Regions from separate parts of the Pseudoalteromonas sp. CH_XMU1449-3 genome, predicted to be linked through region 2. Evidence: riboswitches for the same ligand, from Rfam matches in the RefSeq annotation. Region 2 holds a riboswitch; the other holds the start of a gene.
What was found. Region 2 has a riboswitch for lysine ahead of dapA (4-hydroxy-tetrahydrodipicolinate synthase). Riboswitches for the same ligand answer to the same signal wherever they lie in the genome.

Region 1: another riboswitch for lysine. It lies ahead of lysC (lysine-sensitive aspartokinase 3); the one in region 2 lies ahead of dapA (4-hydroxy-tetrahydrodipicolinate synthase).

What each region holds. Positions count from the first base shown of each region.
Region 1 is NZ_JAYMDY010000008.1:25,890-41,901, reverse strand. Features, by position in the region: gene WA256_RS11490 (sodium-dependent bicarbonate transport family permease) at 1-575, shown strand, start outside; gene WA256_RS11485 (hypothetical protein) at 658-1,077, shown strand; gene WA256_RS11480 (hypothetical protein) at 1,090-1,470, opposite strand; gene WA256_RS11475 (hypothetical protein) at 1,584-2,168, opposite strand; gene WA256_RS11470 (hypothetical protein) at 2,252-2,434, opposite strand; gene sbcB (exodeoxyribonuclease I) at 2,700-4,145, shown strand; gene WA256_RS11460 (NAD(P)-dependent oxidoreductase) at 4,185-5,066, opposite strand; gene WA256_RS11455 (glutathione peroxidase) at 5,181-5,696, shown strand; gene WA256_RS11450 (2-hydroxyacid dehydrogenase) at 5,662-6,645, shown strand; gene WA256_RS11445 (sodium-dependent transporter) at 6,742-8,067, opposite strand; gene WA256_RS11440 (4'-phosphopantetheinyl transferase family protein) at 8,216-8,953, shown strand; gene lysC (lysine-sensitive aspartokinase 3) at 8,930-10,309, opposite strand; lysine riboswitch at 10,391-10,563, opposite strand; gene nhaD (sodium:proton antiporter NhaD) at 10,652-11,902, opposite strand; gene WA256_RS11425 (hypothetical protein) at 12,051-13,325, shown strand; gene WA256_RS11420 (condensin complex protein MksE) at 13,328-13,873, shown strand; gene WA256_RS11415 (ATPase) at 13,873-16,012, shown strand, end outside.
Region 2 is NZ_JAYMDY010000012.1:95,818-111,829, reverse strand. Features, by position in the region: gene WA256_RS15275 (succinylglutamate desuccinylase/aspartoacylase family protein) at 1-359, opposite strand, end outside; gene WA256_RS15270 (PLP-dependent decarboxylase) at 365-1,570, opposite strand; gene WA256_RS15265 (2,3,4,5-tetrahydropyridine-2,6-dicarboxylate N-succinyltransferase) at 1,570-2,310, opposite strand; gene dapA (4-hydroxy-tetrahydrodipicolinate synthase) at 2,325-3,209, opposite strand; lysine riboswitch at 3,347-3,543, opposite strand; gene WA256_RS15255 (DNA-3-methyladenine glycosylase I) at 3,727-4,422, shown strand; gene WA256_RS15250 (protein adenylyltransferase SelO) at 4,431-5,843, shown strand; gene WA256_RS15245 (OmpA family protein) at 6,310-7,380, shown strand; gene acnB (bifunctional aconitate hydratase 2/2-methylisocitrate dehydratase) at 7,676-10,273, shown strand; gene WA256_RS15235 (hypothetical protein) at 10,486-11,427, shown strand; gene WA256_RS15230 (hypothetical protein) at 11,427-12,431, shown strand; gene WA256_RS15225 (2OG-Fe dioxygenase family protein) at 12,694-13,326, shown strand; gene WA256_RS15220 (cysteine desulfurase-like protein) at 13,336-14,574, shown strand; gene WA256_RS15215 (2OG-Fe(II) oxygenase) at 14,626-15,330, opposite strand; gene WA256_RS15210 (acyl-CoA thioesterase) at 15,367-15,762, shown strand; gene WA256_RS15205 (anthranilate synthase component II) at 15,848-16,012, shown strand, end outside.

The sequences.
Region 1 (16,012 bases), on a different contig from region 2:
CGCTTTACTTAGTAATGCTTGAGTTACCTGCAATCATCGTTGGTTTATTACTATTCCGCCGTCTTGGAAATGGGTCTGGGCAAAACCTATCACTCAAAGCGCTATGGCATGAAACACTGACTAACAAAAGCGTGATTCTGCTTGTAGGTGGTGTAATTATTGGCATGATGTACGGCACACAACAAGGCAGCCAAGTAACTAGCCTGTTAACAAACAGCTTTAAAGTTGTATTAGCGTTATTCTTGCTCGAAATGGGTTTAATGGCCGCACAAACACTGCGCCCTATTCCATGGCATCATTGGCGTTTAGCATTATTTGCACTTATAACACCTAACCTATTGGGTGCTATCGGCGTCTGTGTTGGTACTGCCCTGCAACTCGAACTGGGCTCGGTAGTAATATTAGCAAGCCTAGTTGCTAGTGCCTCTTATATTGCTGCTCCAGCGGCTATTAAAGCAGCGATTCCTGATGCTGATATAGGCTTAGCCATGTTATGTTCTTTAGGTATTACCTTTCCTTTCAATGTATTACTAGGAATTGGCTTGTATCATCAAATAGCATTGTATATGAATTAAAAGATTGCTAACTATCACTTTATGCATGAGATTTTTTAAAAAGTCGTTTAATATAAATAAAAAAGCAGTGCAAGGACATGCTATGTTCAATCAAACGCTTAGCACTGAGCAACAGCATGTAAGTGATATTTTTATGCGCTTATGTACGCTTTGCCAGGTGCAAAATAATTTAGAATTAGAGCAACATTTATCATTACAACGTGGCTTTTGTGAGCAAAGTATTGAGCTTGCAACTGTTCCTTATGAGTTAATTGATGAAGTGGCTAAAGCTTCTGAGGTTAGCTTTGATTCACTACTTAATGGTAATAACCAAACCACAGCTACACTCGATGGGCCGGTATTAGAAGCAGTGAGTAACGGTATTATCAAGAGTATAAAAAAGCTATCAATGGCGGGGTTAATTAAGGGTGAAAACCAAACGCAAGAAGCACTTAGCCAACTTGCAGATATTCAGCTAAAACAAATAGCAAAAGAGCTCAAAATACAAAGCCAGGTTAAATAACCTGGCTTTTTACTAATTCTTACCTTTGTACATTTTCTCGTAAATGTCAGATATGTTGTTTTGCTTATCGTAGTATCGCTGCAGCTCCCCAAGCGATAACTCCTTTATTTTATCGCTATCAAGCCCAGTCGGTTCTGCTAATTTAAAGTGTGCAGCATGCGGTGAATTGCCCATTAAGGTCGCAATTTCGTTCTTTAGTTGTTCAGCTTTATTGAATAGTTTAATTGCTTTGCTGATATCTGTTTCATGCTCGGCTTGTAACGTGCACCAAACCACCTCAACAGACTTAGACCTGATTTGATCTTCAAAAATATTTTTGCGCGCAATCAACCATGTACTTGCAATCAGCAAGATGGCTAAAACGGCAATGGCTATGTAAATTAGTTCAAGCATTACGTTCCCTCGGTAAACTAAATGTTACTATACACCCAAACTTGGTCCGTAATATATCAGGAAAAAGCATTATAAATGATAGTATGAGACTGAAAATCATCTAATAATTAATGTTAATTTTTTGTTCTAAACGGCCAGCTTGGACTAAGTAATAGTTTTAATTTGGTTTTCAAAAGACCCGGAAACAACATCACAACAGCAAGTACAATACTAATGTAGAGCACTATAAAGCTATACATGTAGTGTATGTAGGCGTGTTCTTCTTGAATGTTTAAGACAACAAATTTAACCCACACAATTAAATGTGCGATTGTCACTACGATCGTAAGCTTAAATACACTTAAAAACAGCTCTCCATACTTATAGCTGAATCGCTGATGCAATTTGTATAGGATATATAAACTTAAGAGGTTTATCCCAGCCACACTCAGATAAACATTTTGAGCAATTCCACTTTCACCGGTTTCTTGCACGTAGATCAGTACTTTTTCCATCAGTAGAGATGTAAGTTGATATTTAAAAACAACCACGGCTATTGATAAGAAATCACTGAAGAGCTCTCTATTTCGTAGTGCTCTATAAAATGATAGGACTAAAGCAACTGCATAACTTATTGCAATGATAACTTGCACTGAAAACACTTTATGAACAGCTGTTGCTACAAGCAACTCATTGTATAATTCGACTAAATATTGCATGAATCATCCTACTAAAGATGTTCATAATCATAATCTTATAGTATAAAAAAAACCAGCTCTTGGCTGGTTTTCTTTACTTTATATTAATTTTCTTTTTTCTTCGGGTTAAGAATGATTATCCCACCAGTTCCCTGTAATTCTTGATTTTTCTTTTTAGGGTTTAGAATAATAATTCCACCAGTACCTTGAAGTTTTGTAGTATCAAAGCTAGGAGCTGGTGCTGCGTCGAATGCTAAAGTAGATAGTAATAAAGCTGATAAAGTCATTTTTTTGTTCCTTCATTGTTAAAGATAGTTTTCGTTAGCAAATACCGAGCCACTAAAATACAAATTTGGGTAAAAACTAACGACTAGACCCTATATAAGCATAAAATTAAACCGTTAGGCCATTTTTTATACTAACCGTGTGTGCAAAACGTACGCTGAACAGCATCAAACCGTTTAGCTCTATAAACTAGCTAGGCTCTATGCCATAATTCTGTTAATTCAAAAAATAAGTCAAAGCGGCCCAACGCTTAGCAAGGTTTAATGCATGGCATATCCAGAACAACAGCAACCAACAATTTATTGGCACGACTACGAAACATTTGGCGCAAGCCCGCAAAAGGACCGCCCGAGTCAATTTGCAGGTATTCGTACCGATCTCGATTTGAATATTATTGGTGAGCCGTTAATTGAGTATTGCAAGCCAGCTGCCGATTACTTGCCCCATCCTGAGGCGTGTTTAATAACGGGTATTACCCCACAAGTTGCGATGCAAAAAGGCTTAGTTGAAGCTGAGTTTATGGCAAAGATCCATGCTGAATTTAGCCAACCTAATACCTGCGTTGCGGGGTATAACAGCATCCGCTTTGATGATGAAGTTACACGTTACAGCTTATATCGTAACTTTTATGACCCTTACGAGCGTGAATACAAAAACAATAATAGCCGTTGGGATATTATTGATTTAGTCCGAGCATGTTATGCACTGCGCCCAGAAGGCATTGAATGGCCGCTTAAAGAAGACGGTACGCCGAGCTTTAAGCTCGAGCATTTAACCGTTGCCAATGGCATTGAACACGCTGCTGCTCATGATGCTTTAAGTGATGTAACGGCAACCATAGCGTTGGCAAAATTAATAAAAGAAAAACAACCTAAGTTGTATCAGTTCTTCTTTAGCTTACGCTCTAAAAAAGCATTGGCTGATTTAGTTGATGTATTTAACATGACACCATTGGTGCACACCTCATCACGAATTCCAGCAACCCAAGGCTGCACCAGCTGGATTGCACCAATGAGCTTTCACCCAGTCAATAAAAACGCCATTATTTGCTTTAATTTGACAGAAGATCCGCAAGTCTTATTAGATTTATCAGTTGAAGAGCTACGCACGCGTCTTTACACAAAACACAGCGACCTTGGTGAAGACGAAGCACCGGTAGGCTTAAAACTCGTGCATTTAAATAAGTGCCCTATTCTTGCACCAGCAAAAACCTTGTTGCCAGAGAACGCAGCCCGATTAGGTATTGACCGCGAAAAATGCTTACAAAATCTCGCTATTTTAAAAGCCAACACAGAACTTCGCGACAAAGTCACCGAAGTGTTTAACGAACAGCGTGATTACGGCGAAACCACTAACCCTGACTATCAACTTTATGATGGTTTTACCAGCCATGCAGATAAAGCTAAATTTGCTATGATACGTGATGCAAGCCCTGAGCAATTAGCCTCAATGCAGCTTGATTTTGATGATAAAAAGTTTTCTACCTTGTTATTTAGATACCGTGCTCGAAACTGGCCACACACCCTTAACCAAGATGAATTAGCCACTTGGCGCCAATATTGCCAAAACAAGCTAATGCATGGTGAAGACAGCCCGTCGATCAGTGGCCAAGATTTCATGATCACCCTAGAAAATCTAGCGCATGAAAATGATGATAACGAGAAGAACCTGCATATTTTAAAAGCCTTGTACAATTACGCACAAAGCATGTAATAAAAAACGCGACAATAATTGTCGCGTTTTTTATGAATATTACTTTTTATGTAACGCTTCGATACGCGCTAATAAACTAGAGGTGTCGAAGCGGCCGCCGCCTAAAGCTTGTACATCGGCGTAATATTGATCAACTGTTGCCGTCATCGGCAAAGTTGCGCCGTTTGCCTTTGCCTCATCCAAAGCGATGCCTAAATCTTTACGCATCCAATCAACAGCAAAACCAAATTCGTATTCGCCAGCCCACATTGTTTTGTAGCGGTTTTCCATCTGCCATGAGCCTGCAGCGCCTTTAGAGATGGTTTCAATTACTTTTTCACCATCAAGGCCAGCTTGTTTTGCAAAGTGTAAACCCTCAGCCAAGCCTTGAACCACACCAGCAATACAAATTTGATTTACCATTTTACAAAGTTGACCAGAGCCTACTTCACCTAATAATTGGCTAAAACGGCTAAAAGCAGCCATGACAGGTTGAACAACATTAAAGTCAGCTTCGTCGCCACCAACCATCACAGTTAATACACCATTTTCTGCACCCGCTTGGCCGCCAGAAACCGGCGCATCTAAAAATGCGATGCCTTGTAATTTCGCTTGAGCACCCACTTCACGTGCCACTTCAGCTGATGTTGTAGTGTGGTCAACTAAATAGCTGCCCTCATGCATGCTTGACAGCACACCATTTTCACCATAAACAACTGAACGTAAATCATCATCATTGCCTACGCACAAGAAAACGATATCAGCCCCTTTTGCGGCTTCACTTGGAGTTTCAGCGTATTCACCTTGATATTCTGATACCCACTTTTGCGCTTTAGCCGTTGTGCGATTGTAAACTGTCACGGTGTGACCTGCGTTGGCAAGGTGACCCGCCATTGGGTAACCCATTACACCTAATCCGATGAAGGCGACTTTCATTGACATAAAACTGACCTATTTGAGTGATAAATTAGTAATAATTTCATTATCTCAACCGAATAACTAAAAAGCGAATGAAAAAAAGTTCATTTAAACAGTTCAAAAACACACAGGTAAAACATGGATAGTATATATCGTTTCAATGCCCAGCTTGCATCTGGAGAAAACTTTAGCCTTGAATCGTTACAAGGTAAAACAGCGCTTATTGTCAATATAGCCAGCAAATGTAATTTTTCAGTGCAAATGGCAAGCCTTGAAAAGCTTTATCAAGACTATAAACAGCAAGGATTTACCGTACTCGGTTTTGCCTGTAATCAATTTGGCCACAATGAATCTCTAGATGGCAATGAGCTACAAGCCTTTTATCAGCAACACTTTGATGTTAGCTTTCCCATTTTTAACAAAGTGTTAGTGAACGGCCCAGAGGCCCATCCTTTATTTAATTATTTAAAGTGTCATACCCGTGGAATAGCACAAAACCGCGCAATTAAATGGAATTTCACCAAATTTCTTATAAACTCAGAGGGTCAACTCGTTGCGCGATATGCCCCGCGCACCAAACCCGAAACCCTCAAAATGGTGATAGAGAGTAATTTAAATGATGAAACTGGCCTTATTCAGTGCGCAAAAGTATGAGCAACCGTTTTTTGAAAGGAATCTAACTGAATACGCTGAGTCTGTTTCGCTCAGTTATTTTGAGCAATCCTTAAACAGCAATACCACGCCCCTCTGCCAAGGTTTTGATGCAGTGTGCGTGTTTGTAAACGATACGGTCGACAAACACGTCATTGCAGATATGGCGGCTGTTGGCATTAAAGCAATCTTATTACGTTGTGCAGGCTTTAACAATGTTGACCTTGATGCTGCCAAAGAGCATAACATCAAGGTTTGCCGCGTGCCTGCATATAGCCCAGAAGCAGTAGCAGAGCATTGTATTGCACTCATGCTAACGCTCAACCGAAAAACCCATAAAGCCTTTAACCGAGTACGTGAAGGCAACTTTGATTTAAACGGTTTACTTGGTTTTAATCTGTTTAAAAAAACTATTGGGATTATCGGCTGTGGCAAAATCGGTTTAGCACTGGTAAATATATTAAATGGCTTTGGGGCGAAAGTACTCGTTTGCGACCCAATGGCTGGTGAAGGCCCTTACACCCTATGCGATTTAGACACATTACTCACACAAAGTGATGTCATCTCATTGCACTGCCCGCTCAACGAGCATACCCATCATTTAATTGATGCTAGCGCATTTGAGAAAATGAAAGACGGTGTCATGCTGATTAACACTTCTCGTGGTGCACTTCTCGATACTCAAGCCTGTATTCAAGCGCTTAAGTCTAAAAAGCTGGGACACTTAGGGCTTGATGTGTATGAGCAAGAGTCAGAGTTATTCTTTAAAGATCACCGTGAAGAAATCATGCAAGACGATATTTTTTCACGCCTTATTAGCTTCCCGAATGTGTTAGTGACAGGCCACCAAGGCTTCTTCACCCAAGAAGCACTTAGCGAAATAGCCTGCACTACATTGCAAAGCGCCAATGAAATAAGCCAAGGTTTACCATTAACTAACGAAGTTATTTAAAGCAAGCGCACCTTAAATTAAAAGGCGTGAGGTTTAAACCCCACGCCTTTTACTTTTTCCTTTTCCCTAGCAACTAGCAACTAGCAACTCAAGTTTCTATTTCAACAACGCCACGTTCACAAAAACCGCCGTCATTAATAACGGACAGACAAAGCGAATGTACTGGGCAAACCAATAATGAGGGCCGCTAGATACTTGATGCAAATTATTACCACGCTGCCATAACCAGCCAACAGTAATGAAATAGAACAGTCCCATTAAAGGTAATTGGTACTGTGTAAGCACCATAATCACTAAGCCAAATAACCAGTCAAAGTTTAAGATGATAAGTGATGAGGCAATAAATACGATTAGCGTCACAAATAAGGTTGCTTTTTTACGCTCAATACTGTGATTCTCAACTAAAAATGCCACTGGAATTTCGGTCGATGAGATGGTTGATGTCACTGAGGCAATCGACATTAATACAAAGAATAATAAGCCAACGAGTAAACCCACTTGGCCCATAGTGCTAAACAGCTCAGGTAAAATCGCAAATATTAACTGCCCTTCACCAACCAATTTACCACCGCTAAATACCTCTACACCGTTATGCTGAGCAACAAAAATAGCCGGAATAATCAATAAACCTGCTAAAAAGGCCACACCGGTATCAAGTAGAGCTACAGTGCCAGTTAATCTAGGTAGGTTCGCATCTGGTTTTAAATAAGAGCCATAAACCATCATACATCCTACACCTAACGACAATGAAAAGAACGCTTGCCCCATTGCCGCAATAATTAAGTTTGCATCAAGAATTTGACTAAAATCTGGTACTAAGTAGGCTGCAAAACCATCCATCGCACCATCAAGTGTGGCGATATAAGCAATTAACGCCACTAATAACACTAGCAATAATGGCATTAAGCGGCGTGACCAAGTTTCGATACCTGATTTAACGCCTTTTAAAATAATACTCGCAGTAAGAATAAGCATCAGCGGTGTAAACACAAAGTTGCGTGCCATGGAGTCGCTGTGTAAAAAGTTACTTAACTCAGTAAAACCAAAGAAGTTTGCGATTGGCTCAAGCGCATAAGCGAGCATCCAGCCTGCGACAATCGAATAAAAGCTTAGCATTACAATCGCACCAAACAAGCCAACATAGCCTGCTGCAGCGCCTACTTTAGGCGCAGTCTCTTGCCATGCATTTGATAATGCTTTTACCGGATTAGCTTGTGCTTGATGGCCTAAATATAGCTCAGTATAAAGAGCTGGAAGCGCTAATAAGAAAATAACAATAAAATAAACAAGTAAAAATGCACCGCCGCCATGGTTTGCCGCTTGTGTTGGAAAGCCCCAAATATTACCTAAACCTACCGCCGCACCAGAAGCTGCTAAAACGAAACCTAATCGACTTTGAAAGCCGTCACGAACTTGTGCCATACATCTACAAATCTGTTATTATTTTTCCTCATTAAACCATAATTACAGTCAACTGCGTAAACTATTTGCGTTTGTTCGTGCCTATAAATGTGCATCTGCTGTAAAAATAAACAAAACTAAATACGAGCCTTCGTGTAAGCGTTAAACCATGAGCTGTCACTACTTTTCGAATACTCTTATCATCGAGCAGCAAAGCCAATCAACGGCCAAAAAAATTATGCTGATGGATGCAGCACGTATTGATGTTGCAAGTTTACCCCTTGATAAATTACTTAGTGAGTTTGAGTTAAGTGTGCTTGAAAAACGCAAAGTCCCTGCTGCCAAGCAAGAGTACTTAGCGACTCGCCTAACGTTAAAATATTTGTATCAACACGCTTACCCTAATGACGATTTAGCCCTCAATGAAATATCGAGCCAGTTTGATGACAAAGACAGCAAGCTAAAGCTACATACCCCGGTTAGAGAACCTGTGTGGACCTGTTTATCACATTCAAATGGTTTAATTGGCGCTGCTCTTAACCCAGAACAGCAGCTATTTGGTTTTGATATTGAACAAAGCAATAAACCTCGCCCTTTTCTCAAACTCGCAAAGTACTTTTATCATCAAGATGAAGTTGACTTAATTAGCCGTTTTGATGCTCCCGATGAACAGGCACAGTGCTTTTTTAGAATTTGGACGTTAAAAGAAGCGCTTGCCAAAGCAAGTGCTCAGCCTATTGCGAAACTACTTGCCCCTAATGTATTTGAAGAATTGAGCAAACATAATTTCAGCGCGAGTAGTAACTCTATTGAAGGGTTTGATATAAGTGTTGTGGCACAAAAAAGCACTGACTGGCAGTGCTCTTTTATTAACTTTAATGACTTACGCCGCGACTTGGCTTTCTAATAGTCGGCTGTGAATAGCCTGCACGACTTCATCTGACTCACTTTGCTCAACTAAGAAGCACAGGTTATGTTTACTTGCACCGTGGCAAATTAAACGAATATTAAAATCACTCAATACCTGCATTAAGTTCATTTCTTGCTGACGTAATTGAATCTCAGAACCAATTAAAGCCACCAGCGTTAAGTTATTCTCAACCGACACATGACAAAACTCAGAAAGCTTATCTAAACAAGCTTGATCAAGCTCAGGGCGTGATGCATTTGGTGCGTTATCTAAAGTGATTGCAACACTGATCTCTGAGGTAGTAACCAAATCAACCGAAATATTAAACTCACTTAAAATAGTGAATACACGGGCTAAAAAACCACTCGCTAGGAGCATTTCTGGGCTTTTAACCGTTAACAGAATTTGGTTTTTACGCTGTGTTACGGCACGAATACCTGGTTGCTGAGATTTTTCTTTTTCAATCCATGTTCCACCTAATTGCGGCTCACGGCTTGAACCAACAAACACACTAATATGGCTTCGGCTTGCAGGTAAAATTGTTGCCGGGTGCAGTACTTTCGCACCAAACGTTGCCATTTCTGCCGCTTCATCAAAGCTTAAGCGTGCAATTGGGCTTGCTTTAGCGCATAAACGCGGATCAGTACTGAAAATACCCACAACATCGGTCCAAATATGCACGCTTTTTGCGTTAATTGCTTCAGCGAGTAATGCAGCACTGTAATCTGAACCACCACGGCCTAAAGTGGTCGTTTGATTGTGCTCATTGCTACCAATAAAACCTTGGGTTACCACAACATGGTCATCAAGTAGCGGCACTAAATGCTCTTTAGCAGCCGTAGCGGTTGCTGCAACATTTGGGGTAGCTTTAGCAAATTGGCTATCTGTTTTTAGCACTTTACGTACATCAAAACGCACCGCATCAAGACCTTGCCCGCGTAATACTTGAGTAAATAAATACGATGATAAACGCTCGCCAAAGCTCAGTAGTTCATCTTGATCTGCTACTGACTTAGCCCCGTCTGATGCTAGCTTTTGAAAAGCCTTAAGCGTTTCATTAAAGCCATGTGCTAAATCAGCATCCAGTGACAGCTCCGCCAAGATTGCTTCTTGAATGGCGACAACGCCAGTAATATGCTCATCACGTTCAGCCGCACTCAAATCAGCTTTACACAATGCAACTAAATGATTGGTCACGCCTGCACTGGCACTCACAGCAACAATACGTACTTGATTATCAGCACAAATGATTTCAGCGCAGCGGCTCATAGCATCAAAGTTAGCTACACTGGTGCCACCAAATTTTGCAACAACGTAATCTGATTTTGTGTTGGCGGCTAATTGGGTATTCATGTCGTCTCCTTTTGTGGAAAACTATCCACAGTAATTCAAGAAGAACTCGGCAAGGGGGTGCTTTGAAAATAAAGAGTAGTCCATGCCAGAAGCTCTCCACCTAGTTTGGTGACAGTTTTGAGGATTCAGCCCCATAAACCGAAAAATAACCGTGACGCCCGGTTAATTTTCTCGGCGAGTACTTCCCTCATTAATGGTCATCGGCGTTCGTCACCTCACATTAATTACCTAAGTATCGCACCTCTTCTGAATGTTAAGTTAACACCTGGTTAAAATAACAAAGCCTGCTGTTAAAAGCAGGCTTCGAAAGTTAACGTTTAGACGTCTAGCTGTCAAGTTGTTTTATGAAATTAAACTGCCCGCTAAGTGCGAACCGTAATAACCAACGGTATAAGCAATTAATAAATAAACCGACATTTTAAGATAGCTCATAAAGGTTAGTGCTTTTACCTTACTCATGGCAATAATACCTGCCGCAGAGCCGATTATAAGCATTGAGCCACCTACCCCTGTTGCGTAAGTAAACGATAGCCATTGCTGAGGGCTCATTACGATGTCTGCTTTTAATAGTGCTGCAGTTAGAGGTACGTTATCTACCGCCGCTGATAATAGCCCCATCAAGTAGTTGGCATATTCCGGTGCCATCAACTCATATAAGTGAGTAAATTTAGCAAGCATGCCCACTTCTTTTAATGCGCCAACCAGCAATAAAACACCAACGAAGAACAATAAGGTGTCGTATTCAATTTCACGAATATAATCGATGATTTTTTTGTTAACGTCTTTTTTGCGCATTAAGAATTGCGCAACCAAAAACATCAGAGATAAACCAAATAAAAAGGTTAATAACGGCGGCACACTATAAAGCACACTCAAAGTTAACGTAGCAATAATCGTCGAGAAGAAGATAACCGCAATGGTAATATCTGTCTTTTCGATACGACGGGCTGCTTGCTTTTCAAACACAACATTACCCGACATACCCACCGACAACATCGCCGCGAGCAGAGCAACACTTGTCAGTGCAGGGGCAATTAATAATAGTAGATTAGCAATAGTGACTTTTTCGTCTAAGAAAATCATCAGGGTTGTAACATCACCCGTGATCAACGACACCCCACCCGAGTTAACACTAAATACAATTAAGGTTGCATATTTTATTAATTTTTTAGGATCTAACTTAAGTGACATCACCACCGCAAGCGAGATTAAAGTCGCGGTTATGTTGTCTGATATTGATGAAAATAAAAACGCAAAGCCACCAATCAGAAACATCAGCTTTCGTTCACTGATTTGATTTGGCATAATTTTATGAACAATATTCTGGATAAAGCCTTTAGAGTTCAAATAGGCTACAAAGGTCATCGCAGCCATTAAGAACAGCCACAAAGTCGCGATTTCTAATATGTTGTGATCCAGTTGATGTTGTATGGTTTCTGGGCTTTGCCCATGAATTGGAGAGATAAATAAGATAATCCAGCATAAAGTGCCAAAAAAAAGCGTCGTTTTGGCCTTGTTTACATGGATAATATCCTCTATAACGATAAGCAAAAATGCCACCGCTATCAGGGTTAGGATAAGTGGGGTTACCATGGTGTTTGAACAACCTTTATAATAATGTAAAAATTGTAAGTCGAGTGTTTCGGCGCGGATTCTAGCAGCATAGAAAGCATAAAACTATTCTCAATTACATAATTTAATACTAATCGCTAACACCAAAGTCTGAATTTACTGGAGCCTTATGATCCCAGCTAAAAAGTTATTAAATACCCTTACTGAACATTGGGGGGTGTTAGAACTGCTATTTAAACGTTTTAAGATGGCTGATTTCAGCTTGAAAGACGTACAAAATGCGATAAAACAAAAACAACCTTCATGGTCAAATGAACGCATTTATAAAGAAACAAATCGTTTATTGAATCAAGATATTATCATTCCACTGGCAAAATCATCGCAGTTAGAAATCAACCGTGCGATCGCCGATTTTGCGACTTTCTTGCTACAAGAAGAGCACTTAGGTCTTGCCCAAGAAATTAGCGTGCTCGTTGATGACTTAGCTCGCCTTGGCAATCGCCTTGCTAAAGCCGGTGAAATTGAAGATTACGACGAGCTTCGCCGCTTTAGCCGCATTATGGATGATCGGGTACGCAAAATAATGAAATTGTTTGCCCACAATGAAAACGCAATTTTAAATATTGTTGAGCAAGCAAAAGCAGACAACGCGGTGCAATCACTGCAAAAACGCTATCAAGCAGTAATTGAAGCATTCGATGAATACATCGAGCCTATGCTGGAAATGGTGGATATTCGTGGTGACTTCCACGCTTGCTTTAATACCATCGAAGCGCAAATTAGCGCGCAAATAGAGCAAATTGACCACCTTGGTAAGTCATACCAAGACAAACGCATGCTAGAGCAATTACGTACCCGTATTTTAGAAATGCATTTAGTTGGTCGTGAAAGTTTACGTAAAAGCGCCGATATGTTGATGCCACTACGTGAAGAGTTACGACGCAACAACCTAATTACGCGTCAAGCGGCTAAAGTGCTTGGTTTAGTGCGTAAAAATGGCGTCGATAACATGTTAAGTGCAGTACAGCCTAACTTTGTCTCAGACGCGCAACGTTTTTCACTTGGTCAGCAACGTCATATCGTGGCCTATATGGCAGGCTTAGTTGACTTTGAGCACGATGAATATCAACTACCAGAACATGATGATGTGCCCGCCTATCAAAGCCCACATATTCCTGATTACAACGACGTTAAAACACAATTTAGAAAACGCTTTAAAAAAGCCAGCAAAAAAGCTCAGCCGCTGCTTAGTTTCTTAGATGAAAGCTACCCAGACTTAGAAGCTGACGAAATGCTGTTCTTGTATCAAAAATTAATTAGCGATGGCGACCTTGAGATTAGCCAAAGCCAAGAGAAAGTAAAAATAAAAATTGCCCAGCAACACTTCTCTCTTTACCCATTTAACTCATCGATTGCTGACGATAATAAAGCAACAGAGCAATAACCATGACAGATATTAATTTAGATGATTTAACGCATCTGCAAGCTATTAATAAAAAGCTCACATCAGGCTACCACATTAGCGAACAAGACACGCTGATGTGGCAAGAGCTTGATCAACACATTGATGCTTATCGCGCATTATTTAACGCCCTTGGCCATGACCTACAACATGATAGCCGTGGCTATTACTATTTTGGCAGCGACGAAAGCACCCCAAATATGGGTAAAATTTCGCGTGCCATCGCACTGACTATCTACATCTTGATTGAGCATTATGCCAATACTGGTAAAGATCCAATGCGTGCCTTGTTTGACGAAGTAAACGACCTTGAACTGATGCAAACCTTAGTGCAAATCAACAAGCACCTGTTTGATCAATTAGAAATCTTCTCAGGCTCAGATTTACGTAAAGACGTTTATCTACGTATGGTACGTTTGGGTCTTGCTCGCGAAGTAGAAAACGGCTTTATGCTGCAAGCACCTATTTATCGTTATATCGATGCATTAATGGAAGTAAACGAAGAAACCTACCTAGGAGATGACGACTAATGCAAAGCCAAAGCCTATACGGACTCAGCAAACTTGCGCTTTTAAATACCGCTGGCTATGCAAAATGCGTGATCCCGCTGGATAAAAGTAGCTCAATCTGTGCACCTAATAATACTGGTAAAAGCTCGGTAATTAATGCCCTACAATTTCCACTGATTAATGATTTACGTTTAACAGAATGGGATGGCCACGATTTAGATGAAACCCGAAAATTCTACTTTTCGTCAGATCAATCCTATATTTTACTCGAAGCTGACCTACCTAATGGCCCTGTGGTGATTGGTGTTGCCGGCCTTGGTAAAATTGCTGGTTACGCGCATCAGTTTTTTTGCTACCAAGGTAAGTTGAACCTTGAACACTACACTCAAGGCAAAACCATTGTAAAATTCACCAAGCTTTTTAATCACTTAAAAGAGCAAGGTTTCAATCCAATTGAATTAAAGGCGCAAGAGCTAAACGCCCTACTCACTGGCGGCGCAACCCCATTTGATGGCGATATCAACTTAAAGATGATCCCCCTCAATAACGTGCAAGACTCCGCGATTTACAAAGAAATTTTCCGCCGTATTCTTAACTTGCACAAGTTAGGTGCCAGTGATGTTAAGCGCTTTATGTTACGCGTATTTGAGCGCCATATGTCAAACTCACGGGTCGACTTTTATGAAGTGTGGCGACGTTCATTCGATAAAGTGAATCGTGCTAAACGTGAATTAAAAGCCCTTGAGTCAATGCAAGAGCCAATTGCAGCTCTTGAATCTATGCTTGAAAACCAAACGGTTTTAAAAGGCAAACTTGCAGCCTATGCGCCAAAAATTGACCAAGCACTGATTGACTTTGAAACCTATCAACAAGAGCAACTCGCTGAGCTTAATATTGCCCTTGAGGATATCGAACACAAAAAGCATGAATTCGACCAAAAGCAGCAGCTGTATATTCAGCAATCCCGTGATATTGAACGTAAGCAAACACAAATTGAACAATGGTTTTTAGACTATCGAGCACTTAAATCTGAGTTTGAATTAGTTAATAAAGCCACCTTAAAAGTAAGCCTTACTCAGCTTAAACAAGATTATGAATCGCTATCGCATTCATTAAGCAGTGCCCAAGGGCAAAGCTTGCACACGCTTGATTACCGTATTAGCGAAACACAAAAGCAAATTAAGAGCTTAAAACTGCAGTTAAAGAACCTTGAGTTCAATTTATTCACCCGTATGCGTGAAGATTTATCTTTAAAAGAAGTTGAAGAGATTTCGCGTATTCTAAACCCTGATATCTTATCGTTTGCCACCACCAGCAATGGTGATGTTGAGATCACAGACGAAGATGCCTTTGGTGAGTTCTTAGAGCAGTTATCGGCAAATGTGAAAGGCGGTGTACTGACTCTTCCTGGCGCGACGATTAAACTTAAAAAGCTAAGCCCAGTGCAAATGCAAACGGGCGAAAATAAAGAGCAATTAACCGCGCAACTCGCTGCCCTAGAAAACTCACTAAAAGAGTTTAAACAACAACGCGAAGTCGCTGCTAATGTCGCCGAAAAGCAAAAAGAAAAAGATGCTTTATATGATGAGCTAATGGCCTCAGAAGAAGCATTAAAACGCTTTGAACAATTTGAAGTGATGCAGCAATCTATCGATGCACAAACTCTGCTAAAAGAGCAGTTAAATGCAGAACGCGAACAAGTTGACGACTATCTGCAAGACATTCAAAAAAATAGTGGCTCAATCAGCGACCGTCGCTCAATTATCAAGTCGAAAAAAGATTTGCTTGCCCGCCAAGCCGACCGTTTACGCCAAGTTAAATCTGAACGTATCGATCACACGCTTGATTTTTACTCAGGCAAAGTCACTCCATATATGATTGAAATCAGTATTGATTTTGATAACTTAAGTGACCTCATTCATCACTTTAACAAAGACTGCCAAGAGCTACGTAACTTTGATATCAACGTACGTAACACCTACATGCATATTTACAATGCGGGTATTACTAAATTTGATAACGAAAACGATGAGTTTACTAAATACGAAAAGCTTATTAGCGCGTTTCATAACATCGATAACGAGCGCGATGCGGTTGAACGTCAAGGCCGAGTTGCGTTAACCGAAGTAGCCGCCACTATTAAGGGCTTACGTGAAGACT
Region 2 (16,012 bases):
TGCTGTTCAGCAATCTGTGACGGTAACGCTTTATTAAAGCGGTACATGCGGTTCCAGTTGGTGCCAGTAATTGGATCGAAGCGACCTAAAGTAAACTCACCTGATTTTTGGTTGCAACCAATAGGGTTAGCATAAGGAACTAGGGTAATATCGCCACGCAGATTGAGTGATTTTAGCTGCTCAAGCAATTGATAAATTACTGCATTACCTTGTACTTCAGCACCATGCATATTGGCTTGTATATACACGTTTGGTCCCGTGCCATCGCCTTTTAAGCGATACACAGGAATTGTCAGTGGTAGGCCGTTGGCAATCTCGCCAACCACAATATTCTCTTGGCTGATTAACTCTTTACTCATGGCGATTACCTTAAATAATAGCTGGCATCTTCAGCGCTACGGATACACTCAATATTGCCTTGTTCAAGGATGTATTCAGCCGCTAATTCGTGGCATAAAAAGTACGGCATGCTTTCGGTAAAGCCGTATGCACCACATTGGCTGAATACCAACCAGTCTTGATCATTTAAATCGCTCGCTAATTGGTGCTCACCTAAGCAATCAAGGGCGGTGCAAAGCGGGCCGTATAAAGTCATTGCCGCAGGCTCAGCCGTTGACTCGCGTAGTAATGCCGCAGGAAAATCTTGGTTTGTTACAGCAGGGCGAAGTAAATGGTTAATACCGCCTGATAAAATCACTTGTTGTTGATTGTAATTCTCTTTGCGCTCAACAACCGGCGTTGCGTAATGGCCGCATTCGCCCACCGCATAGCGGCCAAGTTCCATCCAAAGCTCTTTGACACCTGCATCTGCTTTAATAGCCGCCAGAGTCTCGATAAGTGCAGACCAATCGAGTCGGTTAGCATCTTGCGTATAAGGAATACCTAAGCCACCCCCTAAATCGAGAATATTAAGGTTAATATTTATTGAGCTTGCTAGCTGTTGTAATGGCGCAATCATCGCACGCCATAGCTCGGCGAGCTTGTCAGTACTTAGCATATTGCCCCATTGGAAAATATGCAGGCCATCAAAGTTAAGAGCTGGGTAATCACTTACAGTCAGTGCTTGCCACTCATCACAGCCCAAACCAAAAGGAGTAAGGCTATCACCACCAAGAGGGTTCTTTTCGCCGTCTGGCCAACGAAGTTGTACGCGCAATAGAACTTGCAGCTGGCAATTTGCTTTTGTTGCTTGTTCGTTTAACCAGCGAACTTGGTTAATGCTCTCGGCCACGAAGGTACGTACGCCGCGAGCAATAAAATGTGAAATTTGTTTAGGGCTCTTTGCAGGCCCTGTGTTGAGCACGCGCTCGCTATCGATGCCTTGAGCAAGCACTTGCTCAAGTTCACCTTTACTTGCAACATCAAAGTTAAACCCTGCGCTGTCTAAACATTGAATAATGCGAGACAGCGGGTTGGCCTTTACGGCATACCAAAGCTTCACATCGGTTTGCGCAGTCAGTTGATTTAAATGTGCAGTTAATTTATCTAAATCATAGATAAAAAATGGCGTATCAAGATGTGTTGAAACTTGTTCAACAGCTTGCTTGATGGGCGTGCTCAAAAAGCTCATTAACGTAAAACCTCTTCTAACAGTAATGATGCATCGCTTTGTTCATCACGGTATTTCACGATCAATGCACAAGACATGCTTAGGCCTTGCTCGCGAGCCCATGCATTTGAAGCTGGGCGAGAGCCTGGGATCACAATCGCGTTTTCTGGGATGGCTTCACCTTTGTCTAGCTGGCGTTCGTTAACGCAATCGTAAACAGGAATAGTTGCCGATAAACGAACACCTGGCGCAAGTACAGCACCTTTTTTCACAACCACACCTTCAACAATAACGCAGCCTGCGCCGATGAATGCGTCATCTTCAATAACCACAGGGCTAGCACCAATTGGCTCAAGTACACCACCTAATTGTACTGCAGCACTTAGGTGAACATTTTTACCCACTTGTGCGCATGAACCCACTAATGCGTGGCTGTCGACCATAGTGCCTTCGTCGATGAACGCGCCAATATTCACATATGCTGGTGGCATGATAATGGTGCCTTTGGCAACGTGTGCGCCACGGCGAACACTGCTACCACCTGGTACCATACGCACGCCAGCATCGGCTGCAAAGCCTTGTGGTGCTAAGTTGTGCTTATCAACAAAACCACCTGGGAACTCAGTATTAGTGCCGTTTTTAAAGGCTTCTAAAATGCCTTGTTTAACTTCAACATTGGCGTGCCAGTTGCCGTTCTCGTCTTGTGTTGCTGCGCGAACTGCGCCTGATTCTAAGTTGTTTAATAATTCTAACCAGCTCATGATAAAACCTGTTTTTAGTTCCAAGATAAAATAGTGTTGTTTGCGTGGGTGATGCTGTCTGTTTGCTCAAGCTCTAAATGCGTAAGCGGCGGACGTAAATGCGGGGTATTTATTTTACCTTGCAGGTGCATCAGTACTTTTACGGGGATTGGGTTTGCCACAGCGAATAAACTTTGGATTGCTTGCGACCAATCGGTGAATAGATTTGGGTATTGACCACTTAAACTGCGTTTAACAAACTCATGGGTTTGACTCGGCCAAGCATTCGCGGCAACCGAAACTAAACCTTTTGCACCCGCTTGAGCAAAATATGGCATAAGTGCATCATCGCCACTGAAAATAGCCAGTGTTGGTGATGCCGTTCTAAAGCCTTCAAATTTGCTAATGTCGCCACTGGCTTCTTTTAAGGCCCAAAGATTTTTGTGCTCAGCAAGGTTTGTGATCACCTGCGGTGAAATCTCAACTGCACTGCGTCCTGGTACGTTATACAACATACAAGGGTGGTTACTTGCGTCTAGTAGGCTTTTAAACCAATGTGTTTGGCCAACAACCCCAGGTTTTGCATACAGAGGTGAACCTAACAGGTAGCCATGAATAGGTAGTTGGTTGCAGTATTCAACCCAAGCAATTTGTTGCTTAAGGTTCATGCCGCCCACAGCAACCATGAGTGGGACACTTGGTGCTAATTGACAAACATGTTCAACAATGGCTTGTTGCTCTTTGAGTGAAAGCGCCAGTCCTTCACCGGTACTGCCAAGCAATAAAATGCCGTTATTTGCATCTTGCTGCTCCGTAACCAGTTGTTCAAGGGCCGTGTAATCGACCTCGCCAGATTCAGAAAATGGCGTGACAAGCGCTGTCCACAATGGATAGTCGTTTAAATCAAAATTGTTGATCATCTCTCACGAACTTATAAGGTATTCGAAGAGTTTATGCGGGAACATTTGAATGGAGCCGCATGTCGTCGTTCGAACAAGGTATAATTCGAAGAGCGAATGGGCTTAAAATAATAAAGACGCGAAGGCCTTATTATACTAAGACCAGAAGCTCTCCACCAAACTAATCAATAGCGCTTTGCTATTGTTGGTGACAGTCGCTGGGATTCAGCCCAGTCGCCCGAAATAAGCACCTCACAAACGGTGTTACTTCTCGGCGTTAATTCCCCTCACGTATGATCAACAGAGTCTGTGCTCTTCCCATACGCTACCTGAATAACGCACCTCTTCCAGCCCTTTATGCTCGCTTTAAAGGTTAAAGCCAACATAGTTAAATAGGGTATTGGCGGCGATTAAAGCATTTTAGCCATCTAGGTGTCAAGGCGAAGGATTTGTTTTTTAGTGACCGATTTTGCAACATGGTTACGTATAAGCGTGTTTTTACGTACACTTAGCGTTAACCAAATAAATTGGAAAAATGATGGAAAAATTTAACGATATTTATCAGCGAGCCGTATCTCGAAAAGGCAGCGAAGAAATGCTGCATGCATTGTTATCAAACCCGCTCGATGATACTGATATTGCCAAAATGCATGACGATTTATGGTTAGAAGAGTTTACGCGTAAAGTCTTTCAAAGCGGTTTTTATTGGTCTGTTATCAATAATAAATGGGCTGGTTTTCGTGATGTGTTTTGGGATTTCAGCGTAGAAAAGTTGTTGATGATGCCGCCAGATATGCTTGAGCAAAAAGCCAGTGATGAGCGAATTGTTCGTAATTTTAAAAAAGTACAAACGATCCCAGAAAATGCGTACATGATCCACGAAGTTGCCGAGAAACATGGTAGTTTTAGCCAATTTATTGCAGATTGGCCAACTGACAATATTATTGGTTTGTGGGCCTATCTTAAAAAGCATGGTGCGCGTTTAGGGGGAAATACTGGCCCATACGCTTTGCGAGCGCTTGGTAAAGATACCTTTTTGCTCTCTCGCGATGTAGAAGCTTATTTGCGTGCCCATGAGTTGATTGATGGCGGCTTACAAACTAAAAAATCGTTACAAGCAGCACAAAATTTTTTCAATGAATTACAACAGCAAAGCGGTTACAGCCTGCAGGCACTAAGCCAACTAGTGGCCTATGGTGTAGGCGATAATCGTGTAGGTGTAGCAACACGTTAAGGACAGTTATGAAACTGCAAACCCGATACACAGATATTAGTGAACTGCTTGCTATTAAAGATATGCCGAGTGCCGTTGCTAAGCCGCAATTACTGCTATTTAATGACAAACTCGCTGATAATTTTGAAATTAAACACGACAGCGAATTTTTAGCTAAATTACTATCTGGTTCAACAATAGATAAAGATGTTGCACCGGTTGCACTTGGTTACTCAGGTCATCAATTTGGTCATTTTTCACCGCGTCTTGGTGATGGTAGAGCGCATTTGCTTGGTGCTATTGCAGATCACAATGGCACGCAGTGGGACTTACAGTTAAAAGGTGCAGGAGCAACGGTATTCTCACGTGGTGGTGATGGTCGCTGTGCCATTGGTCCAGCTGTACGAGAGTACATTATGAGTGAGGCACTTCATGCGTTAGGTATCGCTACTACGCGTTGTTTAGCTGTGGTTACAACTGGCGAAACGGTATATCGCCAGCCACCTCGCCCGGGTGCAGTTGTCACTCGCTTAGCTAAGAGTCATATCCGTGTTGGCTCATTTCAATACTTAGCTACACAAGGTGATATAGAAGGGCTAGAAAAGCTAGTCGATTACGCAGTTGATTGTCACTTTCCTGACATCAGCAGTAATGGTGAGCAGCGTTATATTGAATTTTTAACCGCCGTGTTAGATAAGCAAATAGAGCTGGTTATCAGCTGGATGCGAATTGGCTTTATACATGGCGTTATGAATACAGATAATACTTTGATTAGTGGTGAAACCATTGACTATGGCCCCTGCGCGATGATGAATCAGTTTGACTTAGACACGGTGTTTAGTTCGATTGACCATCAAGGGCGCTACGCATTTGGTAATCAGCCGAATATTGCCAATTGGAATATTGCGCGTTTAGCTGAAAGCTTAATTCCTTTATTTACTGATCAAGATGCTGCCGTTGAGCAACTCTCACCGGTTGTGAATGGTTTTGCTGCTAAATTTAATGATGCATTTAATACTATGTGGCAGCAGAAATTAGGATTAGCAGGTCAGCAAGAAGGCGATCACGCTTTAGTTTCAGAGTTACTGGGGTTAATGAAGCAACACCAACTTGATTACACCAACACTTTCAATGCACTTACTGAATCTTTAGTGACAGACTTTGTTATAGATTCTAATTTAAAAGGATGGGTTTCAAAATGGAGGCTCAGAACATCAGCTGAAAGTTACAACACAATGCGAGCCGTTAATCCTGCAGTCATTCCGCGTAATCATAATATTGAAATGATCTTGGCTGAGTATGAAAAGGCAGGATCTAGTTCATCAATCAATGAGTTTTTAAAAGTCATTCAAAAACCATATGAGTATGAGGAAGAATTTGCCGCATGGTATCAACCTCCGAAGGAAGGGGATTGTAATTACCAAACTTTTTGTGGTACTTAAGGGTTAATCTTTATGGTTGATAACAATTGTAAATGCTCATTTTTTTAAATCTGAGTGTTCGTTGATTGAGCAAGTTAGCTGCCAGTGTTATGATTTATATCAATAAAATAGCACTAAAGTTTTGCTTTTTAACGAAAATTTACAAATAAAGTTGCTTTCAACTTGTTGATTTAAAAATAACCAATATAATAATGTAATTGGGAATGGACTTTTATCGGTTTTGAAGTCAGTAGATTAGGCTGAATCGACTTTCACCTAATCATAACAAAGCGATCTAAAGGCATTGTTACGCAAAGTTATTTAGATAACCTATTATTTGGGTAATTGACTGAAATTACTCGGCAAGATTTTTGTTCTGTACCGAGTTCGTTAAGTTTTGATTAACTATTAGTCGACTACTCTGTTTAAACTGATTGAGCTGGTTTGACTTAGCTACAATTTTAATTGTGAAAATGGGAAGGAAACAATGAAATTAAAATCACTTACTATTGCTTTAGCACTTGCTGCAACTAGTGCTTCAAGCTTCGCTGCCGAAAAGCAAGGTTTCTACATCGGCGCATTTGGCGACTACTATGATAATTCTTGGGAAAATGTCCGCGACTACACTCCAGGTGGCCTTGATGTTGATGACTCTACAGGTTGGGGTTTAGAGCTAGGTTACCGTTTTAGTGATTACTGGAGTGCTCGTTTAGAATATGCTGACATGGACTTCGATTGGAAAGCTGATCTAAATGACGGTACTTCTGTTAGCGGTACTGAAAGTGGCAAACGTTACGGTATTGACGCTTTATATCACTTAGGTGGTGGTCCATTCTACGGTATTTTCGGTCTTAAAAATCTTGATGCGGTTGACGAAGATCTAATGTTCGCAAACGTAGGTGCTGGTTACCAACACTACTTCACAGATAACTTCGCGTTTAACGCTGAAACATCTTTATACCAAGGTCTTGACCGTGGTTACACAGATGTTGGCGCTAAATTAGGCCTAAGCTATATCTTCGGTGCGCAAAGCTCAGCTTCTGAGCCAGTTGAACCTGCTCCAACAGTTGTTCCTGTTGCGGTTGAGCCAGTTGATAGCGATGGCGATAACATTCCTGATGCTGATGACCAATGTGCAAACACGCCAATGACTGACGCTGTTGATGGTACTGGCTGTACATTATATGAAGATCGTGAAGTAACTAAGAGCTTACTAATCACGTTCCCTAACAACACGTCTAAAGTATCTCAACAATACTTAGATGATATTGACCGCGCTGCTAAGTTCTTAAAAGAGCACCCAGGTACTGACGTAGTACTTGAAGGTCACACTTCATCAGTAGGTAAAGCTGACTACAACAAGTGGTTATCTAAGAAACGTGCTGATGCTGTTGCTAAGAAACTAATCGAAGACGGTATTGACCCAATGCGTCTTACTACTGTTGGTTTAGGTGAAGAGCGCCTTAAAAACCCAGCAAATACGCCAGAAGCTCATGCTGAAAACCGTCGTGTTGAAGCGAAAGTAACTGTAATTGAGCGTGTAAAAGTAGAGCGTTAATCTAACCCTTTACGCAAATTTGAAAACCCAGCCTAGTGCTGGGTTTTTTCATTTCTAACACCTCTAAAGTAAGTAGATAGGAATGATTCTTAATAAATATTCATTTGAATAGCGTTTTTTTCTAGTACTATTCATGCTATTTATAGTGAATATTAAACTCCTTACTTACAGCATGGATTTTCATCTATACTTAAAAGCTTTATAATTAACCGTCAGAATACTATAAGTACTGGGTCTTAATTGGTATTTAGCTTAATACTACCGAGTACTTTCACGTCACCAAGAGGGCAATATTGTGCTACAAGAATATCGTAAACACGTAGAAGAACGTGCCGCGTTAGGTATCGTACCAGCGCCATTAGATGCTCAGCAAACGGCTGATCTTATTGAATTAATCAAAAACCCACCGGCAGGCGAAGAAGAGTTTATCGTTGATCTTCTAGTTAACCGCGTACCACCGGGTGTTGATGATGCTGCTTACATCAAAGCTGGTTTCTTAGCTGCAGTTGCAAAAGGTGAAGCGAGCTCTCCACTTGTATCAAAAGAAAAAGCAGCTGAGCTACTTGGTACTATGCTAGGTGGTTACAACATCGCACCTATGATTGATCTTCTAGATGACGAAGCGTTAGCGCCGATCGTTGTTAAAGGTTTATCAAACACATTATTAATGTTCGATGCTTTCTATGATGTAGAAGAAAAAGCGAAAGCAGGTAACGAATTTGCTAAGCAAGTAATCGAATCGTGGGCAAATGCAGAATGGTTTGTAAACAAGCCTGCAGTTGCTGAAAAAATCTCAGTTACCGTATTCAAAGTAACTGGCGAAACAAATACAGATGACCTTTCTCCTGCACCAGATGCATGGTCTCGCCCTGATATTCCACTGCACGCTTTAGCAATGCTGAAGAACGAACGTGATGGTATCAATCCTGAAAAACCAGGTGAAGTTGGTCCAATCTCACAACTAGAAGAGCTTAAAACGAAAGGTTTACCTCTTGCATACGTTGGTGATGTAGTTGGTACGGGTTCTTCTCGTAAATCTGCAACTAACTCAGTACTTTGGTTCATGGGTGATGATATTCCTCACGTACCAAACAAACGCGTTGGTGGTGTATGTTTAGGCGGTAAAATCGCTCCTATCTTCTTCAACACAATGGAAGACTCTGGTGCATTACCAATCGAACTTCCTGTTGATGAGCTAAACATGGGTGACCAAATCGATATCTTCCCATACGAAGGTGTTGTTAAGCGTCACGGTACTGATGAAGTAATCTCTACTTTCTCTCTTAAATCAGACGTAATTCTTGATGAAGTGCGTGCTGGTGGTCGTATTCCACTAATCATCGGTCGTGGTTTAACTGATAAAGCGCGTGCATCACTAGGTATGGAAGCTGAAGATATCTTCCGCAAGCCTGCTCTTGTAACAGATTCTGGTAAAGGCTTCACATTAGCTCAGAAGATGGTTGGTAAAGCATGTAACATGCCTGGCGTACGTCCTGGCCAATACTGTGAGCCGAAAATGACAACTGTTGGTTCTCAAGATACAACAGGTCCTATGACGCGTGACGAACTTAAAGATCTAGCATGTTTAGGCTTCTCTGCAGATTTAACAATGCAGTCTTTCTGTCATACATCAGCTTATCCTAAGCCAATCGACGTAAACACTCACCACACACTTCCTGATTTCATCATGAACCGTGGCGGTGTATCACTTCGTCCAGGTGACGGTGTAATCCACTCATGGTTAAACCGTATGTTATTACCAGATACAGTAGGTACTGGTGGTGACTCGCATACTCGTTTCCCTCTAGGTATTTCATTCCCAGCGGGTTCAGGTGCGGTAGCATTCGCAGCAGCAACTGGTGTAATGCCTCTTGATATGCCTGAGTCAATCTTAGTACGTTTCAAAGGTGAAATGCAGCCAGGTATCACATTACGTGATCTAGTACATGCTATCCCTTACTACGGTATTAAAGAAGGTCTTCTTACTGTTGAGAAGAAAGGTAAGATCAACGAATTCTCTGGTCGTGTACTAGAAATCGAAGGTGTTGAGCACCTAACAGTTGAGCAAGCTTTCGAGCTTTCTGATGCGTCAGCTGAGCGTTCAGCGGCAGGTTGTACAGTTAAACTTTCTAAAGAGTCTATCGCTGAATACCTAGAGTCAAACATCGTAATGCTTAAATGGATGATCTCTGAAGGTTACGGTGATGTTCGTACTATTGAGCGTCGTATCAATGCAATGCAAGAGTGGTTAGCTAACCCTGAACTTATGGAAGCTGATGCTGATGCAGAGTACAAACACGTACTTGAAATCGACCTAGCTGATATCAAAGAGCCAATCCTTTGTGCTCCAAATGACCCAGATGATGCACGTCTTCTTTCTGACGTAACAGGCGAGAAAATCGATGAAGTATTCATCGGTTCTTGTATGACTAACATCGGTCACTTCCGTGCTGCAGGTAAACTACTAGATGGTTTCAGTGGTCGTATCCCAACTCAACTTTGGGTTGCACCACCAACGAAGATGGATAAAGACCAGCTTACTGATGAAGGTTACTACGGTATCTTTGGTCGCGTAGGTGCACGTATCGAAACTCCAGGGTGTTCACTATGTATGGGTAACCAAGCACGTGTTGCTGATAAAGCAACTGTTGTTTCTACCTCTACGCGTAACTTCCCTAACCGTCTAGGTACTGGCGCTAACGTATTCTTAGCATCAGCAGAGCTTGCAGCAGTAGCGGCAATCTTAGGTAAATTACCTACACCTGCTGAGTACCAAGAGTATGCAGATAAGATCAATGCAACTGCAGCTGATACTTATCGTTACCTGAACTTCCACCGTATGCCTCAATACACTAAAAAGGCAGACCAAGTGATCGTTCAGCAAGCTGTATAATTAGTAATAATTAAATTTACTAGTATAAAAGCCCGCACCTAGCGGGCTTTTTTATTAAGTTTTTGTTCAGTTTGGTTTGTAAAATTAATACATTTGTCTACACTGATTATTGTTAAAAGTTAACAGTTGTAACTTTGTGTTTAATGTTGTAACCAAGGAAGGCGGGCATCATTTCTTGGCTGCATAGATTTTGCAAATCAAGGAATTGAACAATGAAAGCACTTCTTCTTTTACTCCCCCTCAGTGGTTCGGCTCTTGCTGTTAACCCCTCTTTTAGTGAAGTCCGACTCGGTTTTGAAACGATTAGCTATAGTGAGACTCTCAATGATGTAGCAGGGTTTGGCAAGTTGAGCCAGTCAATTGATGTGACCAATCCCGCAATACGACAGATATCATACACAGGGATTGATGATGATTGGGGATTCTATATTGAAAGTGCTGCAACAATTTCTACTGAAATTGAAACTGAAACTTGGCATTTGGCAGAGTTTGGCGATATTCAAGAAAATGCATTTAAAACAAAAGCGAATGAGATCGGTTTTAAAGGTGCTTATAATTTTTCAAAAGCCATACAGTTTACTTTAGGCACTAAGTTTTTTACTTCTAGTTTTACACGCTCAAATTTTGCTTTTGTGCAACCAGGTGCGGCTGCATTTGATGAGGCACTGATTGCTATCTCAGATGATCCAGATAACCCCGCTCGTTTTACCTTACCGGGTATGAATAACGCGAACAATGTGGGCGACCAACAAGATTATAACTCCCAGCTACGCCCCGTGGTCTCTGTGTCAGAAGATCAAATGGGTATCTTGCTTACTTTAGGTGCCCGTTACGATAGTCGTTTAAAAGACAGTTTTAATAAGTACAGCTGGTATGCAGAAGCTGAATTGAGTACACCCATGTACTCTGAAATTCAAAATACTCAATTTGAAACAACTACATTAACCGACAGTTTTAATGGCTGGGGTGTGTTAGGACGAGTCGGGCTACGTTATCAAATAATGTCACATATTGCGTTAATGGGCGGTATTGATGCGCAATACAAATCTCGCGATATAGTGACTAAGAATCTTGAAAATGGTCAACGTCTGCGCGTACCTGAAGTCGAATATAGTAATGTGTCTTTTGCAGTTGGTTTGCAGTGGAGCTATTAATGAACAAGTTCGCCATAATTAGCTCATTACTTTTATTCTCTTTATCAGGGTGTAAAACCATTGATTCTGTTCAGCAAGATTTAGGTTCTCTTGCGAGTAGTATTACAGGAGAAGAACAGGCGACCCCCGAACAAATACAGGCAGCCTATGAAAAAGCCCAAAGTGTTTTCCAAGAAGCACTTACAGCTTATAACCAAATAGATACGGAGAACTTAGCGCAATTTGATGAGGAGCGTGTAGCTAAGGCTCGTAAAGTATGGGCGGTGCTTGAGCCTGAGTTTAATGAACTGCGTTTAGCTCCTGAACATGCTTTAAAAAGTGCGTCACTGTTCTCATCTGACACGGTTGCAGATGAAGTCATGTCTCAAAGTCAGGAGGTCATTTCCTTGGTTACTGAAGCGCAGCTTGCCAAGCAAAGGATCACATCGGTTTTACAGCCAATTAGAGATGAGTTTGCCATTTTAGATCAATTGGATGCTGAAACATCTTATGAAAAGCGTTATCGAGAGCTCGATAAGCAACATCAACAATTAAAGGAAATGCTCATTGACGGGCAAGAGCAGCAAGTTGCTGAGTATGTACCTAAGCTATTAGAGCAACTCATTGATTTAGAAAAAGACGCCGTTGTACAGTTTTATTTCTCTCAGTATATCGAAAAAATTTATGGGCTAGCTAACTCAAAAAAAGTCGATATATTTCCGACAGTTTATCAGGACGTTCGAAAACAATTAGAGCAAGGTGAAACATTTAGTAAAGCTAACTATCGTGAGTACGAGCAAATTAAACAACACGCTGCTTTATTGTCATTACAAATCGATCGTATTAATAGTCTCTATGCTGAGTACTTAGCCCAAAAATCGGCTATTGATAAAGACACTGTTGAAGCGCACATGCTGAGTCTAGAAAGTGAAATTTATGCATTGACCATGGCTGCTGGTTTGGGTGATCTGAGAGGCCTCTCTTTTCAGGAACAGCTTCAACAAGTAAGAAAAGCAATTAATTGAGTAAACCAAGAGCCACAGTTCGCTGTGGCTTTTTATAAAGTTTCCCTTTCTATGAGCAATTAAACTTGTCGTAAATTGTGCAACCTAAAACAGCCACATTTGTGGCTGTTTTTATTTTTTAGATTAAATATTCTAAAAAATGTCTATAACGATCTTAAAATTATCCAATATATCTTGCTGGTTTACATAAAAACGCAAATATTCCCTGCTAATTGGATTAAAATCCTCGCCAATATTCTCAACGTATTAAGGCGAGATTGAAATGACTACATTAAACAACCAGAACCTTCTACAACTTCGTTTTGTAAGCCAAGCGCACATTGACGCAGTTAAGCCTTCTTTTGCTAACCTACCTGCTAACCCATACGCAGATGGTGAATTTCGTAAGCGTCGTTATTCAGTAATCAAAGTTGTTGATGGTGAATTAAAACTACAACCAACAAAAGCATTCGTGCAAGATGACTCAATCAATACCTTCCAAGGTAATGTTGAGCGTACCTATGAAAATCTAGAAGATAGCTTATTAGCGACTGATGGCATGAAGCAAATCGTTAATCAGTTCCGCGATATGACAGGTATCAGCGATGATCGCGATATTGAAATTCACCAATTCAGAATGCTTGCGATCGACAGTGATACACCCGCTGCTCCAGAAGGTGTTCACCAAGATGGTTTTGATCACGTATGTGTGTGTGGTGTATCACACGAAAACCTAGAGGGCGGTGAGCTGCTTGTTTATGAACACCAACAAGCTGAGCCATGTTTCAAAATGGAAATCAAAGACGGCATGTTCGCACTGATTAATGACCGTGAAGTATGGCACAACGCTACACCAATGAATAAATTAGATGCAAGCAAAGAAGGTTACCTTGATTGCTTCGTACTAACTGCGTAAGGGTAAATCATGAACTTAACGCAATTACGTCGCCAGTTCCCTGCACTTATGCAACAAGTTGCAGGTCAGTCACCGATTTTCCTTGATGGTCCGGGAGGCTCGCAAGTACCACAGTCAGTGCTAAGCGCTATGAGTGCATATTTGGGTTACTACAACTCAAACTTAGGCGGCGCATTTTTCTCAAGTGATAAAACGGTAGAGTTAATGGCAAATGCTCGCCAAGCTGCAGCCGATTTATTAAATGCGCCATCTAAAGAGCAAATCGTGTTTGGTGCAAACATGACAAGCTTAACGTTTAGCTTTAGCCGTGCCATCTCGCGTGATTGGACTGCTGATGATGAAATTATCGTCACCAATGCAGATCACTTCTCAAACGTATCATCTTGGCAGCAAGCTGCTGAAGATAAAGGCGCGACAGTAAAAACTACCCTTATCAACGAAGCTGATTGCAGCCTAGATATGGCACACTTTGAAAGCCTTTTATCTAGCAAAACAAAGCTTGTTGCTGTGACATATGCGTCGAACACGACAGGCTCAATTAATGACATTAAACGCATCGTTGAGCTTGCACATGCTGTTGGTGCGCTAGTTTATGTTGATGCCGTACATTACGCACCTCATGAGCTTGTAGACGTACAAGCACTTGATTGTGACTTCTTGGCCTGCTCTGCATATAAGTTCTTTGGTCCTCATCTTGGTATCGTCTATGGTAAACGTGAGCACCTTGAAGGTTTCACACCATATAAAGTTGAACCTGCAAAAGATGTTGCGCCAGGTCGCTGGGAAACGGGTACACAAAGCTTTGAAGCACTAGCTGGATTAATTGCTGCTGTTGATTACATTGCTGCAATTAGTGAGCTTGATGATACTTATTCACGCCGAGAAAAATTAGCTGCTGCATTTGCTATGACTAAACAGCACGAAATGACATTGAGTAAGCATTTCTTAACTCGTTTAGCTGATTACCCACGCATCAAGTTATTTGGAATTGATGATCTAGAGCGTGTAGCTTACCGCACACCGACTTTTGCTTTAACGTTTGAAGGCATCGAGCCACGTGTTGTGTCTGAGTTTTTAGGTAAGCAGCATATTTGTGTGTGGGATGGTAACTTCTACGCCCAAGGCTTATGTAAGCAGCTAGGTGTATTAGAAACAGGCGGCGTAGTACGCATTGGTTGTATGCATTACAACACAATTGAAGAGCTTGATAAGGTTTTTGATTTATTTGATCAATTACTAGCAGATTAAAGCTGAGCTTTAATTAAGCTATAAGCAGCCCGAGTGGGCTGCTTATTACCGCTAGGATTGTGGTTGGCCATATATTTGTTCCGCGCGGTTGAATAAGACCCACGAGGTTAAAATATACTTATCATTTGAAATAGGCTTATTACCACGGTGCGTGTGGGTAAAATAGCCCGGTGCTACGACCATAGAACCCTGTTTAGGCGATATTTTTCGTTGTTGATAGTAAAACTCTGTTTCACCACCTTCTTCTACATCATTTAAATAGAACATAAATAACAGCACACGATGCAGAGCTTCGTTGTGGCCAGCTTGCGGGTATACCTCGCTATGCCAATAAGGGTAGCCACCTTTATTGATATCGTATTTCTGTGCTTGAATTGGACCCATGCGGAAAATTTGCTGCACGAGTAATGGCAATTGTGGTTTGCCGACTTCTTCAAAGTTATCCTGTGTTAAGTCAACAGGTTTGCCCGTTTGCGGATGGTAAACCTTTAAACCAAAGGCACCAATCATCATAAAAATATGCTCTTCAAGGTATTTGAAGACGTAACCCGCAGTCGTTTGTTGAATATGCTTTAGTTGCTCAGCGTATTCGGGGTGGTTATTAAGGTATAAATCGCGGCTGTCTTTTTTCGCTAAATCTACTCCGCCTGAGGTAATGCCTTGTTTTAAATGCGGGCTTTGTTCAAATACCGTGATAAAGTTGTCGCAAAATTCTTTGCTGAGGGCGTTTTCGTATACGCGAATAAAGTCCGTCATGAGCTACCTTTAGTTTATATTTTTTATAGGGTTACTATGTTTACTGAAATTATCACACCACGCTTTAGCGAAACAGATGTGCTAGGGCACATCAACAATACCGTACTCCCTGTATGGTTTGAAGCCGCCCGAGCGCCTATTTTCAGGTTTTTTACGCCCGATTTAAACCCTTATGAGTGGAAACTGATCATTGCTAAGGTTGAAGTAAGCTTTGTGGGTGAGTTGTTTTATGGTCACGATGTCACAGTGAAAACCAGTGTTGAGCACATCGGCTCTAGTTCATTTGTACTGCGCCAAGAGGCTTGGCAGCAAGATAACTGCTGTGCCGTTGGTAAAACTGTACTAGTACGTTATGACTTTGCAAATAAATGTTCGCAAAAACTTAATGAGCAAGAAAGGGCTGACCTTACAGCGCATTTAATCGCTGAGTAATACCCCATTTTTTGCCGACATTTATGAACGCTTGGGGTAAAATGCGCCTTCATTATTTTGACTGAGTAATTTTGGGTTACACGCAATGCTGTTAATGATCGACAATTATGATTCGTTTACATACAACCTAGTGCAATATTTTCAGCGCTTAGACCAAGATGTATTAGTTAAACGAAATGATGAGATCAGCATTGCTGAGATTAAACAACTTAACCCAGAGCACATTGTACTATCGCCTGGGCCATGTTCA